3 regions of the Zoogloea oryzae genome follow, and region 3 is predicted to be linked to each of the others. Evidence: riboswitches for the same ligand, from Rfam matches in the RefSeq annotation. Region 3 holds a riboswitch; each other region holds the start of a gene.

Region 1 (3,373 bases), on a different contig from region 3:
GTCAGGCCGAGGCCCATCTGGCGGGCGAAGACATTGATCGCGGCGCCACCGGCCAGGAAGTTCTCGACCATCTGCCAGGTCACGTCCTGGGGGTAGGCCGACACGCCGGCCTTGGCCGCACCGTGATCGCCGGCGAAGACCAGCATCTGCGGCTGGCGCAGTTCGGGCGAGCACGTCTGCTGGACGAGCCCGATCTGCTTCGCCAGCGTTTCGAGCCGCCCGAGGGCGCCGAGGGGCTTGGTCTTGGTGTCGATGCGCTGCTGGAGGGCGGCGGCGATGCCCTGGTCGGGGCGGGCGATGGCGTAGGTCATGACGGCGGCGGGGGCGGGGCGAAGCGGCGGATGCTAGCAGGGCGGGGCGGGTGGTGGGAAATGGGAAGGGTGGGAAGTGGGGTCAGGGGCGGGGCGTGTCCTTGAGGACCAGCGGCAGGCCGGCGGCGACGAAGACCACCCGCTCGCACAGGGCCGCCACGGCCTGATTGACGCGGCCGGCCTCGTCGCGGAACAGCCGGCCGAGCGGCGTTTCGGGCACCAGGCCAAGGCCCACCTCGTTGGCGACGAAGATCACCCGGCCGGGCAGGCGGGGGATCAGGTCGAGCAGCGCGGCGCGCTCCCGGGCGAACATCGGCAGCAACTCGGCGCCTTCGCCGGGGGCGAGGGTTTCGGCGCCGTCCAGCAGGTTGGCGAGCCACAAGGTCAGGCAGTCGACCACCACGCAGCGATCGGGCGCGGCGGTGGCCTCGAGGGCCGCGGCGAGCTGGCGGGGCGCTTCGACCACCTGCCAGCCGGCGGGGCGGTCGGCCTGATGGCGGGTGATGCGGGCGTCCATTTCGGCGTCCAGCGCCTCGGCGGTGACGATGACATGCACGGCAGCGCCGCTGCCCGCGGCCCGTTGTTCTGCAAGGCGGCTCTTGCCCGAACGGGCGCCGCCGAGGATCAGTTCGCAGCTCATGGAAATCCGGAAGTGTCTGAATTGGTGGTATTATCGCAGGCTGTGTGCCGGCGGCGATGTCTGCCGGCAACAAAGTGCTCCAGGTGCTCCACGGGCCATCCGGCCCAGGAGTTAAACGGGAAACAGGTGCGCGGTCTTCCTCGAAGCCGTCATGCCTGTGCTGCCCCCGCAACGGTAAGCAGGTGCATGGCGCGTCAATGAGCCACTGGGTTTTTCAACCTGGGAAGGCGACGCGCCGCGGCCGGTGGTCAATCCACCCGGCCCAGCCTGCAAGCCCGGATACCGGCCTCGGACACACCAAGCGGAAGTGCCACGGGGTGGTGGCGACGGGCGCGGCCGGTGTTCTCCGGCGCATCTCGCGGTTTCTCCCCTCACGTGCTTCCACACATGATTTGCCCGATCCGGCGGGGACGCCAGCGGGCCAGGGAGAACACATAAAAATGATCAACCGCCTTTCCGCCGTCGCGCTCGCCGTGGCTGCCGCCCTTGCCGCGCCGGCCCATGCCGCCGACGTGCAGCCCGAAGTCGTCGTCAGCGCCAGCCGCTTCGACGACGCCGACTCCAAAGCCCCCGTCAGCCTCACCCGCATCAGCCGCGACGACATCGTCCGCAGCGGCGCCAGCCTGCCCGACGTGCTCGGCATGGCCGCCGGCGTGGATGTGCGCCCGATGTCCGGCGCGCTGGGCATCGACACGGTGGTCGACCTGCGCGGCTTCGGCGAATCCGCCGGCAGCAACACCCTGATCCTCGTGGACGGCCAGCGCCTCAACCCGGTGGACATGAGCGGCATCGACTGGTCGGCCATCCCGCTGCACAACGTCGAGCGCGTCGAAGTGATGCGTGGCACCGGCGGCGTGCTGTTCGGCGACCGCAGCGTGGGCGGCGTGATCAACATCATCACCGACAAATCCGGCGCCCCCCGCGCCAGCGCCGGGCTCACCCTCGGCAGCTACGGCTACCGCCGGGTCGATGTATCCGCCGCCGGTTCGGCCGACGCCACCTACTTCAACATCTTCGCCAACTACGCCGACGTGAACGGCTGGCGCAAGAACACCCAGGGCGACCAGCGCGCCGTCTCCGGCCGGGTCGGGCACATCCTTGGCGACGAGCGCGAAGTCTTCGTCGACGTGGCCGCCTACGGCGATTCCAACGGCCTGCCGGGCTCCATCAAGCGCGCCGACTACGACGCCGACGCCTCCCGCGCCCGCAGCCTCACCGACCACCAGAAGCGCGAGGGCTACCGCCTGCGCCCGGGCGTACGCTACGCCATCACCGACACCCTGATGCTCGAAGGCGAGATCACCTACAACACCTCGCGCCAGAACGCCGTGTACGGCGCCACGCCCTACATCGCCAACCGCGACACCACCGCCTTCACCCCGCGCCTGCAGTGGCGCCATGGCCTGGCGGGGCTGGCCAGCACCACCGTCGCCGGGCTGGATGTGTTCCACGGCAAGGTGGACAACGTCGCGCTGGATCAAGCTGGCTCGCAGCTCTCGCGCGCCTTCTACGTGCAGAACACCACCTCGCTCCGCTCCGACCTGCACCTCACCCTGGGCGGGCGCCGGCAGATTGTCCGCCAGCACGCCGAAGACCGCGCCAATGGCATCGACGGCGAAGCCACCCACGCCCGCAACGCCTTCGAAGCCGGCCTCGCCTGGGATCTCGACCGCAGCACCCGGCTGTTCACCCGCTGGGGCCAGGTGTTCCGCTTTGCCAACACCGACGAGCTCTTCGGCTACGACCCGCTCACCTACGCCCCGGTGTTCACCGGCGGCAACGTGCGGCCCCAGCACGGCACCAACCTCGAAGTCGGCGCCCGCTACAAGGCCGACGGCCTGATGGTGCAAGGCGCCATCTACCGCCTCAGCCTCACCGACGAGATCGGCTACAACCCCATCACCTACGCCAACGAGAACTTCGACCGCACCCGCCGCGAAGGCCTCGAACTCGAAGCCCGCTGGCGCGCCCTGCGTAACCTCGAGCTCAACGCCGGCCTCATCACCCAGAACGCCAAGTTCGTGGATGGCCCCTACAGCGGCAACACCGTCACCCTCGTGCCCAACCTCAAGTACCGGGTCGGCGCGGTGTTCGACGCCGCCACCGCCGGCCGCTACGGCGCCACCTGGACCCACGTGGGCAAGCGCCGCTTCGGGGGCGACTTCGACAACACCAAGGAGATGCTCGACGGCTACGGCATCCTCGATCTGCACGCCGACTGGAAGGTGCGTGACGTGACGCTGCAGCTGCGCCTCGCCAACGCCACCAACCAGAAGTACGCGCCCTACGCCCTGTACTCGTCCTTCGCCGGCGACTACTACTTCTACCCGGCGGAAGGCCGCACCCTGTTCGGCTCGGTGCGCTACGACTTCCGCTGAGTCGCGGGGCTTCATCACAGCTTCAAACCAGCAGGAACCTTCGG
Region 2 (7,348 bases), on a different contig from region 3:
TGCGCTGCTTGTAGATCATGTGGTCGAGCTTCACCAGGGTCGCGAAGCTCTTGTCGTGCACCTCGGCGGCCTGGCACTCGGTCTGGCTCGCCGCTGTCGCGAAGCGCCCGAAGGTGGCGGCCAGATCGCCCACCACCTGCTGCGAACACGCAGTCATCTCCTTCATCTCGCGGGCATTCGACTGCATCGCCTCGCTCTGGCCGATCAGGCCCTGCATCACCTCGCCGATCGACTGGGATGCGCCGCGGGTCTTTTCGGCCAGTTTGCGCACCTCGTCCGCCACCACCGCAAAGCCGCGGCCCGATTCACCGGCCCGGGCGGCCTCGATCGCCGCGTTGAGGGCCAGCAGGTTGGTCTGGTCGGAGATCTCGTTGATCAGCGCCACCGACATCGCCACCTCCCGGCTGCGGGCGGTCATCTCGTCGATGGCCGAGGCCACCTGCAGGATGCGCGCGCCGATGCCGTCGAGCTGCGACACCACCTCGGTCACGGTGCGCTGACTCTCGCCCGCCTCGCTGGCGGTGGCCGTCGCGGTCGTCGCGGCTTCGTGCATCTGCCCGGTGATCGCCAGCATGTCGGCCTGGTTACCCGTGAGGTTGCTGATCAGGTTGCCCGCGTTGAGCATGCCGGCGTTACTGAGCAGCGCGGTCTTCATCTGGCTGCGCATGTGGGCCGCCATCGACGCCAGCAGGGTGTTGTGGGCGGCCATTGCCGCGTGCAGCCCGCCGTGCAGGCCGGCGCTCTGGCCGATGCGCGCGTAGCGCCCGTCCATCTGCGCCCGGAAGGCGCTTTCGGATTCCCTGAAATACGCCTCCAGCTGGTCGAGCAGATCATTCATCGCCCACCCAAGCCGGCCGATCTCGTCCTGATCCCCGATGCCGGTGATGCGCGACGAGAAATCCCCCTCGCCGACCTTCCCGGCCAGCGCCAGCAGCCCGTCCAGCGGCGCCAGCGCCACCCTCAGCCGGCGCAGCCCCCAGGCGGCAAGCGCGACGCCCGCCACCAGCCACACCAGCATCAGCGGGTGCGACCCGCCGACGAAGAACCCCGTCACCAGCGCCGCCAGCAGCAGCCCCGCCTGCCCCCACAGGACCACCGACAGCCTAGAGCGCAAGGACGAACTGTTCATAGCCCCTCCCGTTGAGCGCCTTCATCAGCACCGCGGTACCCGCCTCGATGGCCCGCGCGGCCCCGGCCGCCGCTTCCGCAGCGGCCATCTCCCGGTACAGCGCAGCGGCAGCGGCCACCGCCTCGCGGCGCGGCTTTCGCCGTACCGAGGTGTATCCCAGAATGCTCCGCTCGGCATTACGGTCTGGCGTCACCGTGGCCAGCACCCAGTAGAAACTGCCGTCCTTGGCCATGTTCTTCACGTAGCCGATGAACTCCTGCCCGGCCGCGATGTGATCCCACAGCAGCTTGAACACCGTGCGGGGCATATCCGGGTGGCGGATGATGTTGTGCTGGCTGCCCAGCAGCTCGGCCTCGGTATAGCCCGAAAGCGCGATGAAGATCCGGTTGGCGTACAGGATGCGGCCCTTCGCGTCGGTCTTGGTGACGATGAAGTCGTCGTCGCCCAGCGAGCGCTCGACCGCCGTCGGTGAAATCCTCGGTTTCACGTTGTCCCTCTTCCTCATCCCCGCGTTGCCCGCGGTGTAATGTGCGGTGGATCCACGCCCCGCTCCGGCAGCGCCGCCGGTGGATGCGCGCCACACCGGTCTGCCGGGACCAGTGCTGCTATGTCGGCACATCCCGGAGCGGGCTGAAGTCAAAACCCGTAAAAAACCGTAGCATCCGCAGGGACATAGGCCACCAGGGCGCTCGCCGTCCGGCTTCAGGCGGGGTCGCGCACCCCGCGCCCGGGTGCCGCAGACGCCTGCCCCGTGGTTAAATCCGGCCCATGAGCCGCCCGTCCGACGCCCCGCCCCCCGAACCCTCCCGCCACCGGGAACCCGCCTGGTCCGACTACGCCGTGCTGGTGGTGGATGACGAAGCCGGCGTGCGCAACTTCCTCGAGCGCGCCCTGCGCGCCCGGGGCTGCCGGGTGGACGTGGCGGGCTCGGCCGAGGAGGGCGCCCAGCGCCTCGCCGAGCACCACTTCGACGCCATCGTCCTCGACATCGCGATGCCCGGCCGCTCCGGCCTCGAATGGCTGCGCAGCCTGAAGAACGACGGCTACGCCGGCGACGTGATCCTCATCACCGCCTTCGCCGACATCGAAACCGCCATCGACGCGCTGCGGGCCGGTGCCTCGGATTTCGTGCTCAAGCCCTTCCGGGTGGACCAGATCGTCAATTCGCTCCAGCGCTGCTTCGAGCGCGCCCGCCTCGACCGGGAGAACTTCGTGCTGCAGCGCCAGGTGGCCGGGCTGGTGGGCCCGGTGGAAGGGCTGGTCGGCCATTCCGAGCCCATGCGCCGGCTGTCGGACCTGATCCGCCGCGTCGCGCCCACCCCGTCCACGGTGCTGATCCTCGGCGAATCCGGCGTCGGCAAGGAGGTCGCGGCCCGCGCACTGCACCAGATCAGCCCCCGCGCCGAGCGCTCCTTCGTGGCCCTCAACTGCGCCGCGGTGTCGGCCGAGCTGATGGAAAGCGAGCTCTTCGGCCACGTGCGCGGCGCCTTCACCGGCGCCCGCGAGGCCCGCCGCGGGCTGTTCCACTACGCCAATGGCGGCACGCTGTTCCTCGACGAGATCGGCGAACTCCCGCTGCCCATGCAGACCCGCCTGCTGCGGGTGCTCGAAGAACGCCGCATCCGCCCGGTGGGCAGCGAGGCCGAGGTGCCGGTGGACGTGCGCGTGGTAGCCGCCACCAACCGCGACCTGCGCGCCGAGGTGGCCGCCGGGCGCTTCCGGGAAGACCTGTTCTACCGGCTCGAGGTGGTCACCGTCACCATCCCGCCGCTGCGCGAACGGCGCGCCGACATCGCCGACCTGGCCCTCCACTTCAACGCCCAGCTGTCCACCCGCCTCGGCCTGCCACCCCTCAACCTCGGCCCGGCCGATCTCGCCCGCCTCGCCGCCTACGCCTGGCCCGGCAACGTGCGCGAGCTGCGCAACCTCATCGAACGCTCGCTGATCCTCGGCAGCCTGCCCGCCACCGGCGAAGCCGCCGGCTTCTCCGATCCGCTCCCCCTGTCGCTGGCCGAGGTCGAGAAGCGCCACATCCTGGCGGTGCTCGACCAGTGCGGCGGCAACCGCGCCCGGGCCGCCGCGCTGCTGGGCGTCTCCCGCAAGACCCTCGACCGCAAGGCGATCGAGTGGGGCGTGGCCTGACGCCACCCGACGTGGGCAGCCTCGCCGAACGCCTCAGCCGCTCCGTCCGCGCCAAACTGCTGGCGATGGTGCTGGCACCCCTGCTGCTGGGGGTGCCGATGCTCCTCGGGCTGGTGTGGCTGTGGGGCAATGAGGGCTACCACCGGCTGGTCAATTACAAGGTCGGCTCCGATCTCGTCACCGCCCACGAATACTTCGCCCGGATGCGCCAGAACGTGGCCGTGGATCTGGACGCCCTGGCCGGCAGCCAGCGCCTCGCCCGGGCCATGGCCGGCGGATCGCCCGAAGCCCTGCGCGCCTACCTCGAAGAAGCCCGCCAGCAGGCCGGGCTGGATTTCCTGTTTCTCCTCGACGCCCACGGGCGCATCATCGCCACCCCGCACGCCACCGGCTCCCACGCCGAACGCACCCACTGGCCGGTGGTGAACGCCGCGGTGGCCGGCGAAGCCTCCACCGCCATCGACGTGTTCGACGCCGAGCACCTCGCCGCCATCGACCGCAGCCTCGCCCGCCGCGCCCGGCTGGCCCTGGTGCCCACCCCCGCCGCCGCCCCGGACACCCGCAGCGAGGAAACCCGCGGGCTGCTGATCCACTCCGCCACCCCGGTCAAGGACGACGCCCGCCGCACCACGGCCGTGCTCGAAGGCGGCGTGCTCCTCAACGGCAACAGCGAGATGGTCGACCGCATCAACGCCATCATCTACCGGGACGGCACCCTGCCCCTGGGCAGCAAGGGCACCGCCACGCTGTTCCTGGGCGACGCCCGCATCGCCACCAACGTGCGTCTCTTCGCCGGCGACCGGGCCCTCGGCACCCGCGCCTCCCAGGCCGTGCGCGACCACGTGCTGGGCGAAGGCAAGGTGTGGCTCGACACCGCCTTCGTGGTGAACGACTACTACGTGTCCGGCTACGAGCCGGTCATCGACAGCTTCGGCAACCGGGTCGGGATGCTCTACGTGGGCTTCCTCGAGGCGCCCTTCAGCGACGCCATGCACGGCGCGCTGCTCACCCTCTTCGCGGTGTTCGTCACCGTCAGCATCGCCGGCGCGGTGCTGTCGCTCAACTGGGCGCGCAGCGTGTTCAAGCCGATGGAGCGCCTCAGCGCCACCATCCGCCAGGTAGGCGAGGGCGACCACGACGCCCGGGTCGGCGCCGTCACCAGCCGCGACGAGATCGGCCAGCTCGCCGCTGCCTTCGACCAGCTCCTCGACAACCTCGCCGCCCGGCGCATGGAGCTCCAGCGCTGGGGCGACGAGCTCGACCGCAAGGTGGCCGAGCGCACCCGCGAGCTCGAGGCCGCCAACGCCACGCTGGACCAGGCCCGCCAGCACCTGGCGATGACCGAAAAGCTCGCCGCCATCGGCGAGCTCACCGCCGGCGTCGCCCACGAGATCAACAACCCGGTGGCCGTCATCCAGGGCAACCTCGACGTGCTGCAGGAGATCCTCGGCCCCGCCGCCGCGCCGGTGAAGGAGGAGATCCGCCTGATCCACGAGCAGACCCACCGCATCTGGCTCATCGTCACCAAGCTGCTCCAGTTTGCCCGCCCCGGCGAGTTCGCCGGCTACGCCGAAGGCATCGACCCGGCCCAGGTGATCGCCGACTGCCTGGTGCTCACCCGCCACAACCTGGAGCGCCGGCAGATCGAAGTGCGCGTGGACAACGCCGCCACCTGCCGCGTCGAGGTGAACACCAGCGAGCTCCAGCAGGTGCTCATCAACCTCATCGTCAACGCCATCCAGGCCATGCCCGAAGGCGGCCGACTCACCCTCAGCAGCCGCGACTGGATCGAGGACGGCCAGCCCGTCGGCGCCGACATCCAGGTGTGCGACACCGGCCAGGGCATCGCCGCCGAGGATCTGTCGCGCATCTTCGACCCCTTCTTCACCACCAAGAAAGGCTCGGGCACCGGCCTCGGGCTGTCGATCAGCTACGCCATCATCGAGCGCTACGGCGGCAGCATCGGTGTCACCAGCCACCCCGGCGAAGGCGCCTGCTTCACCGTCCGCCTGCGCAGCGAAGCCCGCTACAGCGACGCCCCCAGCGCCCCCGGCTTCGCCGCCCGGTGGATCGGGCCGGCCAAGGGCTGAACCACCCCGCATACCGCAAACGCTTGCCGCCCCGCAGCACATGCGGTTAGACTCCGCACCGTTACGGGTGCCGAGCCTGCGTCTGCAGGCAAGGTGAAACGGGAAGTCCGGTGACGTCGGGAGCACGCGCTCCCTGGCCATTCCGGCGCAGCCCCCGCTGCTGTAAGCCTGACGAATCTGCTCAACGCCACTGTGCTCGCGCACGGGAAGGTCGGCAGAAGAGGATGAAGGCGAGCCAGAAGACCGGCCTGTGACGTTTTGGTGTGGTATTGGCCCCGGGGTGTGGGCAGAGCCGACCGATGGGCTTGCCCGATCACTGTCCGTCCGTTCCCGTTCCATCCGCCTTTCCGGAACCACGTCCGCCACTGGTCTTTGCCTGCCCGGCCCGCCGGCCACCGGTCCGTCTTTTCGTCTTTCGCTGCTTCTGCGCGCCCCCCGATGCCTTGCCGCACTTCGTCCAATCGTCACGAAGGGAAGCAAGATGCACATCGAACCGGGGTACGTCGCCAGTGCCAAGATCCTCGCCGCCAACGCCGCCGCCGTCGCCCTGCTGGGCAGCCAGTCGGTCCACCTCCTCAAAGCACCGCAGCTGATCGTCCGCAGCCTGATCGCGGCGGTCGCCTTCACCCTGTTCATGCAGGCCTTCCACCTGCCGGTGGGGCCATCCGAGCTGCACTTCCTGGGCGCCATGCCGCTCTACCTGGCGCTGGGCTTCGTGCCGACGCTGTTCGGCTTCGCCCTCGGCCTGCTGGCCCAGGGGCTGCTCTTCGCGCCGGCCGACCTGCTCCACCTGGGCGTCAATACCCTCTCGCTGGCCCTGCCGCTGGTGCTGGTGCATGCCACCCTCGGCCAGCGCCTGCGCGCCGCCGACGCCCAGCCCACGCTGCGCAGCATCCTCAAGCTCGACGCGGCCTTCTACGGCGGCGTCACCCTGATGGTCGGCTTCTGGCTGGCCATCGGCGAGGTGGCGACGCCGCTCTCCGCCTGGCTTTCCTTCGCCTCCTCCTACGCCGCCATCGTGGCCGTCGAGCCGATCCTCACGCTGCTGACGGTGCATGCCATCGCCCGCCGCCAGCACAGCGCGGTGGTGCGGCTGTGCTTCCAGCCCCAGGCGGTCTGAGCCATGACCGGCAAGGTCTGGTTCGTGGGCGCCGGCCCCGGCGATCCTGAACTCCTCACCGTCAAGGGGCGGCGCCTGCTCGAAAGCGCCGGCGCGATCCTCTACGCCGGCTCGCTGGTGGATCAGGCGGCCACTCTGTTCGCGCCGCCCGGCTGCGCGATCCGCGACTCGAAGGACATGACCCTCGAGGAGATGACCGCCTGGCTGCTCGACCAGAGCGCCCGCCACGCCTGCGTGGTGCGCCTGCAGACCGGCGACCCCGGCCTGTACGGCGCGCTGGTCGAGATGACCCGCCCGCTCACCGCCGCCGGCGTCGAGTGGGCGGTGGTGCCCGGCGTGTCGTCGGCCTTCGCCTCGGCCGCCGCCGCCGGCGAAACCCTGACCCTGCCGGAAGTCACCCAGACGGTGATCCTCACCCGCGTGGCCGGGCGCACGCCCATGCCGCCGGGCGAGGAGCTCGAAGCCCTCGCCGCCCACCGCAGCACCCTGTGCATCTTCCTGTCGATCACCCTGCTGCACGAAGTCCAGCGCGCCCTGCGCGCCGCCGGCTGGGCCGAGGACGCGCCGATCCTGGTCGTCCAGAAGGCCAGCTGGCCCGGCGACGAGAAGATCGTCCGCGGCACCCTCGCCGACATCAAGCAGCGCTGCCAGGCCGAGAAGATCGCCAGCCAGGCCATGATCGTCGCCAGCCCCACCCTGGGCGCCGCCGACTGGCCGACCCTCGCCCGCTCCAAGCTCTACGACCCCGCCTTCGCGCACCGTTTCCGCAAGGCGACGGCCCGCGCCCCGGAGAACCCCGCATGAACGACACCACGATCCTCCTGGTGGGCCACGGCTCCCGCAACCGGGACGGCAACACCGAGATCC
Region 3 (7,348 bases):
ACCAGGGCTTCGTTCACCACCGTGAATTCGCCTGACAGGTTGGATTTGACGTAGAGGTTCTGGTAGGCCGGCTCGATGCTGGCCGACACGCCGACGATGTTGGAGATGGTGGCGGTGGGGGCGATGGCCACGCAGTTGGCGTTGCGCATGCCGTGGCGGGCGATGCGGGCGCGCAGGGCGGGCCAGTCGAGGTGGCTGTCGCGGTTCACCTCCAGTTGGCCGCCGCGACCGGCGGCGAGCAGGTCGAGGGAATCGGGTGGCAGGATGCCCCGGCTCCACAGGCTGCCCTCGAAGCTCCCGTAGCGGCCGCGCTCCCGGGCGAGTTCGGTGGAGGCGCGGTAGGCCTGATAGCACACGGCTTCCATCGACTGGTCGGCAAACGCCACCGCGGCGTCGGACGCGTAGGGCAGGCCGAGGGCGTACAGGCAGTCGGCAAAACCCATGATGCCCAGGCCCACCGGGCGATGCCGCAGGTTGGCCCGGCGTGCCTTGGGGGTGGCGTAGAAGTTGATGTCCACCACGTTGTCGAGCATGCGCATGGCGGTCTGCACGCTGCGGGCGAGCTTGTCCTGGTCGAGGGCGCCGTCCTTCAGGTGGGCGAGCAGGTTGATCGAGCCCAGGTTGCACACGGCGGTTTCGTCGTCGGAGGTGTTGAGGGTGATCTCGGTGCACAGGTTGGAGCTGCGCACCACGCCCACGTGCTGCTGGGGCGAACGCAGGTTACAGGCGTCCTTGAAGGTGATCCACGGGTGGCCGGTCTCGAAGAGCATGGTGAGCATCCGCCGCCACAGCTGCACGGCCGGGATGCGCTTGAAGAGCCGGATCTCGCCGGCGTCGGCCCGGGCCTCGTGGGCGCAGTAGGCGGCCTCGAAATCGGCGCCGAAGCGGGTGTGAAGGTCCGGCACGTCCGACGGCGAGAACAGCGTCCAGTCGGCGTTGTCCATCACCCGCTTCATGAACAGGTCGGGAATCCAGTTGGCGGTGTTCATGTCGTGGGTGCGGCGGCGCTCGTCGCCAGTGTTCTTGCGCAGGTCGAGGAACTCCTCGATGTCCAGGTGCCAGGTTTCGAGATAGGCGCACACCGCGCCCTTGCGCTTGCCGCCCTGATTGACCGCCACCGCGGTGTCATTCACCACCTTGAGGAAGGGAATCACCCCCTGGCTCTGGCCGTTGGTGCCCTTGATGCGGCTGCCCAGGGCGCGCACCGGGGTCCAGTCGTTGCCCAGGCCGCCGGCGTACTTCTGCAGCAGGGCGTTCTCCTTGACCGCCTGGTAGATGCCTTCCAGGTCGTCCGATACCGTGGTGAGGTAGCAGGACGACAGCTGCGAGTGGCGGGTGCCGCTGTTGAACAGGGTCGGCGTCGAGCACATGAAATCGAAGGACGAGATCAGGTTGTAGAACTCGATGGCGCGGGCCTCCCGGTCAATCTCGCCCACCGCGAGCCCCATCGCCACGCGCATGAAGAAGAGCTGCGGCAGCTCGATGCGCCGCCCGTCGATGTGAAGGAAGTAGCGGTCGTAGAGGGTCTGCAGGCCCAGGTAGCCAAACTGCTGGTCGCGCTCGGGCACCAGGGCGGCGCCAAGGCGGCCCAGGTCGAATTCGGCGAGGCGCGGGTCGAGGAGTTCGGCATTGATGCCGGTGCGGATGAAGGCCGGCAGGGCCTCGGCGTAGTGGCCGGGCAGGTCGGCCAGGCTCACCGGCTGGCCGAGGACTTCCCGGGCGAGGCTGGCGAGGAGGAGTTGCGCGGTGACCCGGTTGTAGGCTGGCTCCCGCTCAATCAGGTTGCGCGCGGCGAGGATCAGCGCCTGGTCCACGTCGGCCAGCGGGACGCCGTCGTAGAGGTTCCGGAGGGCCAGATCGAGCACCGCGTGGGCCGACACCTCGTTGCCCAGGCCGGCGAAGGCGGCCTCGCAGTGGCGGAGCAGGGCGTTGGTGTCGAGGGGAATGCGACATCCGTCGGCCAGCACGTGGAGGGTCGGCGTGCCCGCGGATGCCATGCCGGCAGCCCGTTCGGCGGCGCGGCGTTCGCGGTAGAGCACGTAGGCCCGGGCCACGTCGTGTTCGCCGGAGCGCATCAGGGCCAGCTCCACCTGATCCTGGATGTCTTCGATGGACACCGTGCCGCCATCGGGCAGGCGGCGGGTGAGGGCGCGCAGCACGGTGTCGGTGAGCCGCGCGACGATCTCCCGGACCCGGGCCGAGCCGCCGCTGGCGCTGCCCTCGACGGCCAGGAAGGCCTTGCTCATGGCGATGGCGATCTTGTCAGCGTTGAAGGCGACGACGGCGCCGTTGCGGCGGATCACCTGCAGGGCGGCGATGGCCGACGCGCTGGCGGATGCGGATGGAGTCTGAACGGTGGCGAGCAAGGCGATTCTCCGAATTGGGGGGCGGAGAATCGAGGACCTGGAGCCGCGCCCGGCGTCAACGCACGGGCGGAAGCCCTGCAATCCGCGCTGGCGCACGGTGGCGACAGGAAGACACCTCGTTTCAGGGACACCCCGCCCCAAAAGCACTGAAGGAATGGGCCATGGCAGGTCTCCTGACTCTCGGGTCGTCGCCTCGTGCCAGCCTTCCCGGAGCGCATCCAGTGGCAGTGGGGGGCACGAAACTCGCCGATTACAGTTGCGGGGGCAGTGCTGGATTTGAGGCGACGGCCTCGCACCAGCTTCCCTTTTCATCCCCTTGCGGGGAACCAATGACGAGGCGGATGGTAGGGGGGTGGTATCCGGCGTGTCAAGCCGGGGCACTGCGGGTAGGGCTGTCGGGGGTTGTCGAGGCCCATATCTAGTCCGCCCCGGCAGCGGGTCCGCGGCATGGGGCGAGGTCGGCGAAGTGCGCGCCATTGCAATCCGTCTTGGCCGGGTTCATGCTCGATTCGTCAAGGAGGTGCGTTCAAATGCGAGTCCGTTTCTTTGGCGCGGCCGGCGAGGTGACCGGCTCGTGCACCCTGGTGGAAGTCGGCGATGTCCGCTTCCTGGTCGATTGCGGGATGTTCCAGGGCGGGCGCGAGGCCCGGGCCAAGAACCTCCGGGCGCTGGATTTCGGCTTTGACGTGCGGGACATCGACTTCGTGCTGCTGACCCACGCCCACATCGACCACTCCGGCCTGTTGCCGCGGCTGGCGGTGCTGGGCTTCCGCGGCCCGATCTACGCCACGCCGGCCACCATCGACCTGCTGGCGGTGCTCCTGCCCGACAGCGCCCACATTCAGGAGAAGGAATCCGAGTGGCAGCTGCGCCACCAGCACCGCCGGGGCGGCAGCGAGCGGGGCGTGGCGGCGCCGCTCTACACCGTGGCCCAGGCCCAGACCACCCTCGGCCTGCTGCAGCCGGCGCCCTACGGAAGGACCATCGAGCCGGCGCCGGGCATCGCGGTGCGCTTTCATGATGCGGGGCACATCCTGGGTTCGGCATGGCTGGAGGTGACCGCCGCGGGCGAGGGCCGGCCGCGCCGGCTGGTGTTCTCGGGTGACATCGGGATGCGCGACCGGCCGGTGCTGAACGACCCGGAGAAGATCATCCCGTCGGCCGACCTGCTGCTCATCGAATCCACCTACGGCGACCGCCTGCACCGCCCCCTGCCCGAGACCGAGGAGGAGATCATCGCCGCCATCGGCCGCACCCGGGCCTGCCACGGCAATCTGGTGATCCCGTCCTTCGCGGTGGGGCGCACCCAGGAGATCATTTACATCCTGGCCGATCTGGTGCGGCAGGGAAGGCTGGAGCCCCTCAAGGTGTTCGTGGATTCGCCCATGGCCAACGAGGCGACGCGCATCACCCTGGCCCACCCGGCGCTGCTCGACAGCGAGACGCGGGATCTGCTCGAGTGGCTGAAGGTGCACCCGAACAAGCTCAAGCTGGAGTTCGTGGCCGACGTGGAAGCCTCCCGGGCGCTCAACGACGTGCGCAGCGGGGCGATCATCATCTCGGCCAGCGGCATGTGCGAGGCCGGGAGGATCAAATATCACCTGCGGGAGAACCTGCCGCGCAGCGAATGCAGCGTGCTGATCGCCGGCTTCCAGGCAGCCGGCACGCTGGGCCGGCGGCTGGTGGATGGGGCGCGGCTGGTGCACATCTTTGGCGAGCCGGTGCCGGTGCGGGCGCGCGTCTACACGGTGGGCGGGCTGTCGGCCCACGCCGATCAGGCCGGGCTGCTGGACTGGATCGGCGGCGTTCATACCCCGCCGCGCCACACCTGCGTGATCCACGGCGAGGCCGGCGCCTCGGCCACCTTCGCCCAGGCCATCCGCGACCGGCTGGGCTGGAAGGACGTGATGCTGCCCAAGCCCGGCGACAGCTTGACGCTGTAAGTCCGTCGGTTGCGGGCAGACGAAGTGTCCTGCCCCTGTAGGTCGGACTTCAGTCCAACAACCCCTGCCTGCTCAACCCGTGATGTCGGACTGAAGTCCGACCTACCGCGCGCGCTCCCCCTGAAGCAAAAAAACGCAGCCCTCGGCAGGCTGCGTTTTCGTATTTTCAGGTCGGCCTCAGTAAGCGTTCGGGTCTTTGCGGATCAGGCCGACGGTGCGCAGGATGATCCGCAGGTCGAGCAGGAAGGACCAGTTGCGCAGGTATTCCAGGTCGAAGTCGATGCGCCGCTTCATCTTGTCCAGCGTCTCGGTCTCGCCCCGGCAACCGTTCACCTGGGCCCAGCCGGTGATGCCCGGGCGCACCTTGTGGCGGATCATGTAGCCCTTGATGAGCTTGCGGTAGGTCTCGTTGTGGGCCACAGCGTGGGGGCGCGGGCCGACGATGCTCATGCGGCCCTGGAGCACGTTGATGAACTGGGGCAGCTCGTCCAGCGAGGTGCGCCGCAGAAAGGCGCCCAGAGGCGTCACCCGGCTGTCGCCCACCCGGGCCTGGGTGATGGTGTCGCCGTTCTCGCAGACGCTCATGGAGCGAAACTTGTAGACCAGGATGCGCTCCCCGTCGAGGCCGTAGCGGTACTGGCGGAACAGTACCGGGCCCGGCGAAGTGGCCTTCACTGCGATGGCGATGGCCACCAGCAGCGGCGAGATCATCACCAGGATGGCCGCCGCCAGCATGAAATCGAAAGCCTGCTTGAAGAGGCCATTGACGCCGGTGAACGGTGATTCGCATACCGCCACCACGGGCAGGCCGCCCAGGTCGTCCATGCGCGCCTGGATCAGGTCGGTCATGAAGAAATCCGGCACGAAATAGATCGACACCGTGGTGTCGCGCAGCTCGTCCAGCAACTGGAGGATGCGCGGCTGGCTGCTCATGGGCAGGGCGATGTAGATCACGTCCACGTCGTTGTCGCGCACGTAGTCCACCAGATCCTTGATCTTGCCCAGATGGTGGATGCCGGCGCGGGCGTGGCGGCTCGAATGGCGGTCGTCAAAGAAGCCGAGCAGGCGCTTGCCGGCGCGGCGGGAGCGTTCGAGACGGTCGGCCACGGCCAGGCCGGCGTGGCTGGCACCCACGATCACCGCCCGCTGGCGGTAGCCCGCGTGGGCCATGACCATCGGCGTGAAGGTGTGGGCGGCATGGCGGGCGAGGGCGGCCGTCGCCGGCCCGACCACGAACCACACCAGCAGTACCTCTGGCGCGTAGGCGCTGCCAAAGCCCGTCAAGAGGCCGATCAGGGTGAGGATGCCGAACAGCGCGACCCCCTTCAGCCAGCTTCCCCGGTACAGCGCCTTGAGGCCGCTGTCGATGTGCATCGGCATCGGCTGGGCCAGCAGGAACACCGTGATCGCCAGCACCGCGTAGGCAGGCTGCCCGCCCACGCCAAACCAGTTCGCCACCCCCAGCAGGCTGCCGGAGAAGGCGATCGGGTCGAGAAGGGCCTCGAAGATGGAGATCAGGGACAGGTGGGGCTTGATGCCCGGCGCCTGTCGTTCGATGGCGGCCTGCATGGCGGACTGTTGTATCCCGATGGTTGTCTGGTCGATGCGGAATGTACTGCAAGTTCGATATTGTTAATGTCAAATTTATTGGATATGTGAATTTGTTTGCAAAAAACTGTGCAGAACGCCGGTGCTTTTGCAAAATGCGTAAAATTTGGCTTGATTTCGTCCGCTTCTCCCTCAAGATGCTGCAACTTGCTAATCGGGGTGCGGATTTGCGTGATTTTGGTGTTCGTGTCGGGGGTGTTTTGCTGCTGATCGGGGCAGGTCTGCCCGCTTTTGGTAGCGAAGGCGTGGCCCTCCACGTTTCGACCATGCTGGGCGAACCGCGCAGGCCGGGGCCGCTTTTCGAGAGCGACGAGCCGGACCCGCCGTATCTGGAGCTGAGCCGGGCGCTGTCCGACGAGTCGGCAAAGGTGGCGGCGGAAGACCGGGGCAGCGACCCCATCGACCTGCCGCTGGGCAAGGGCATCGGCTCGCGGATCAGCGTTAGCGAAACCTTCACCTACGACAGCAACCTGTTCCGGCTCTCCGGTGCGGCGGCGGCCACCGCGGCCGGCCTGAAGGGGATGGGCGACTGGAACAGCACCACCAAGCTGGGCCTGGGCCTGGAGAAGTACTACGCGGGGCAGCAGTTCACCCTCGATTACGAGCTGGCGGTGTCGCGTTACCGGGAGTTCGGTTTTCTGGACAACAACGCCAACAGCCTCGTGGGCCGCTGGCGCTGGACAGCCGGGCCGGACTGGAAGGGTGAGCTCTCCGCTGAACAGCGCGAGGCGACCGACGATTTTGCGTACTACCGCCAGCAGCAGCGCAGCCTGGGTGTGACGCGGCAGTTCACGGCCGGCGGGTTTTATCAGGTGGCGCCGGACTGGTTTGTCGGCGCGCAGGTGGGGCAGGGCAGCCGGCGATATCCGGATGGCTCGCGGCCCAGCAACGAGATCGATTTTGCCGGTTTTGACGCTGTGCTGCGCTACGCGCCGGCGTCGGGAGCGGTGGTGGCGGTGACCCGCCGGCGTGCCCAGGGGCAGTACCCCAACGCGCCGGTGACGGTCACTGGTCTGAGCGAATCGCGCTTCGAGCAGGACGAATTCTTCGCAGAAGCGACGCTGCCGCTGCGAAGCGGAACGCGCCTGCTGGCCCGGCTGGGTACGGTGAGCCGCAGCTACCAGCGCTTTCCGCAGAACAACTACACGGGCCACAACGGGAGCGTCGGCTTCGAGTGGCGGGTGACGCCGCGCACGCTGATCAGTACCACGCTGCGCCACGACGTGGAGCCGGCCCAGGATTTCGTCTCGAACTACGTGGCCGTGAAGGGCCTACGTTTCGGGGCGGTGTGGGAGTACTCGCCGAAGCTGCGGGTGGACAGCCGCCTGGAATGGCGTGACGCCCAGTACCGGGGCGACCCCGGTTTCGGTGTGAGCACCGCCTCCCAGCGGGAAGACAAGGGTGTGCTGGCCGCGGTGGCCGGCACCTGGC

The links. Region 3 has a riboswitch for cobalamin ahead of QQK25_RS03475 (ribonucleoside-diphosphate reductase subunit alpha). Riboswitches for the same ligand answer to the same signal wherever they lie in the genome.
Region 1: linked by a shared signal. The riboswitch ahead of QQK25_RS21850 (TonB-dependent receptor) and the one ahead of QQK25_RS03475 (ribonucleoside-diphosphate reductase subunit alpha) in region 3 are both predicted to bind cobalamin.
Region 2: linked by a shared signal. The riboswitch ahead of QQK25_RS19415 (energy-coupling factor ABC transporter permease) and the one ahead of QQK25_RS03475 (ribonucleoside-diphosphate reductase subunit alpha) in region 3 are both predicted to bind cobalamin.

What each region holds. Positions count from the first base shown of each region.
Region 1 is NZ_BSPX01000126.1:2,532-5,904, reverse strand. It holds partial or broken gene QQK25_RS21860 (nicotinate-nucleotide--dimethylbenzimidazole phosphoribosyltransferase) at 1-311, opposite strand, end outside; gene cobU (bifunctional adenosylcobinamide kinase/adenosylcobinamide-phosphate guanylyltransferase) at 394-951, opposite strand; cobalamin riboswitch at 1,016-1,256, shown strand; gene QQK25_RS21850 (TonB-dependent receptor) at 1,392-3,329, shown strand.
Region 2 is NZ_BSPX01000081.1:8,779-16,126, forward strand. It holds gene QQK25_RS19395 (methyl-accepting chemotaxis protein) at 1-1,129, opposite strand, end outside; gene QQK25_RS19400 (PAS domain-containing protein) at 1,104-1,616, opposite strand; gene QQK25_RS19405 (sigma-54-dependent transcriptional regulator) at 1,898-3,271, shown strand; gene QQK25_RS19410 (sensor histidine kinase) at 3,256-5,361, shown strand; cobalamin riboswitch at 5,410-5,627, shown strand; gene QQK25_RS19415 (energy-coupling factor ABC transporter permease) at 5,843-6,481, shown strand; gene cobM (precorrin-4 C(11)-methyltransferase) at 6,485-7,285, shown strand; gene QQK25_RS19425 (sirohydrochlorin chelatase) at 7,282-7,348, shown strand, end outside.
Region 3 is NZ_BSPX01000005.1:70,832-78,179, reverse strand. It holds gene QQK25_RS03475 (ribonucleoside-diphosphate reductase subunit alpha) at 1-2,366, opposite strand, end outside; cobalamin riboswitch at 2,513-2,712, opposite strand; gene QQK25_RS03470 (MBL fold metallo-hydrolase RNA specificity domain-containing protein) at 2,897-4,309, shown strand; gene QQK25_RS03465 (undecaprenyl-phosphate glucose phosphotransferase) at 4,487-5,878, opposite strand; gene QQK25_RS03460 (porin family protein) at 6,163-7,348, shown strand, end outside.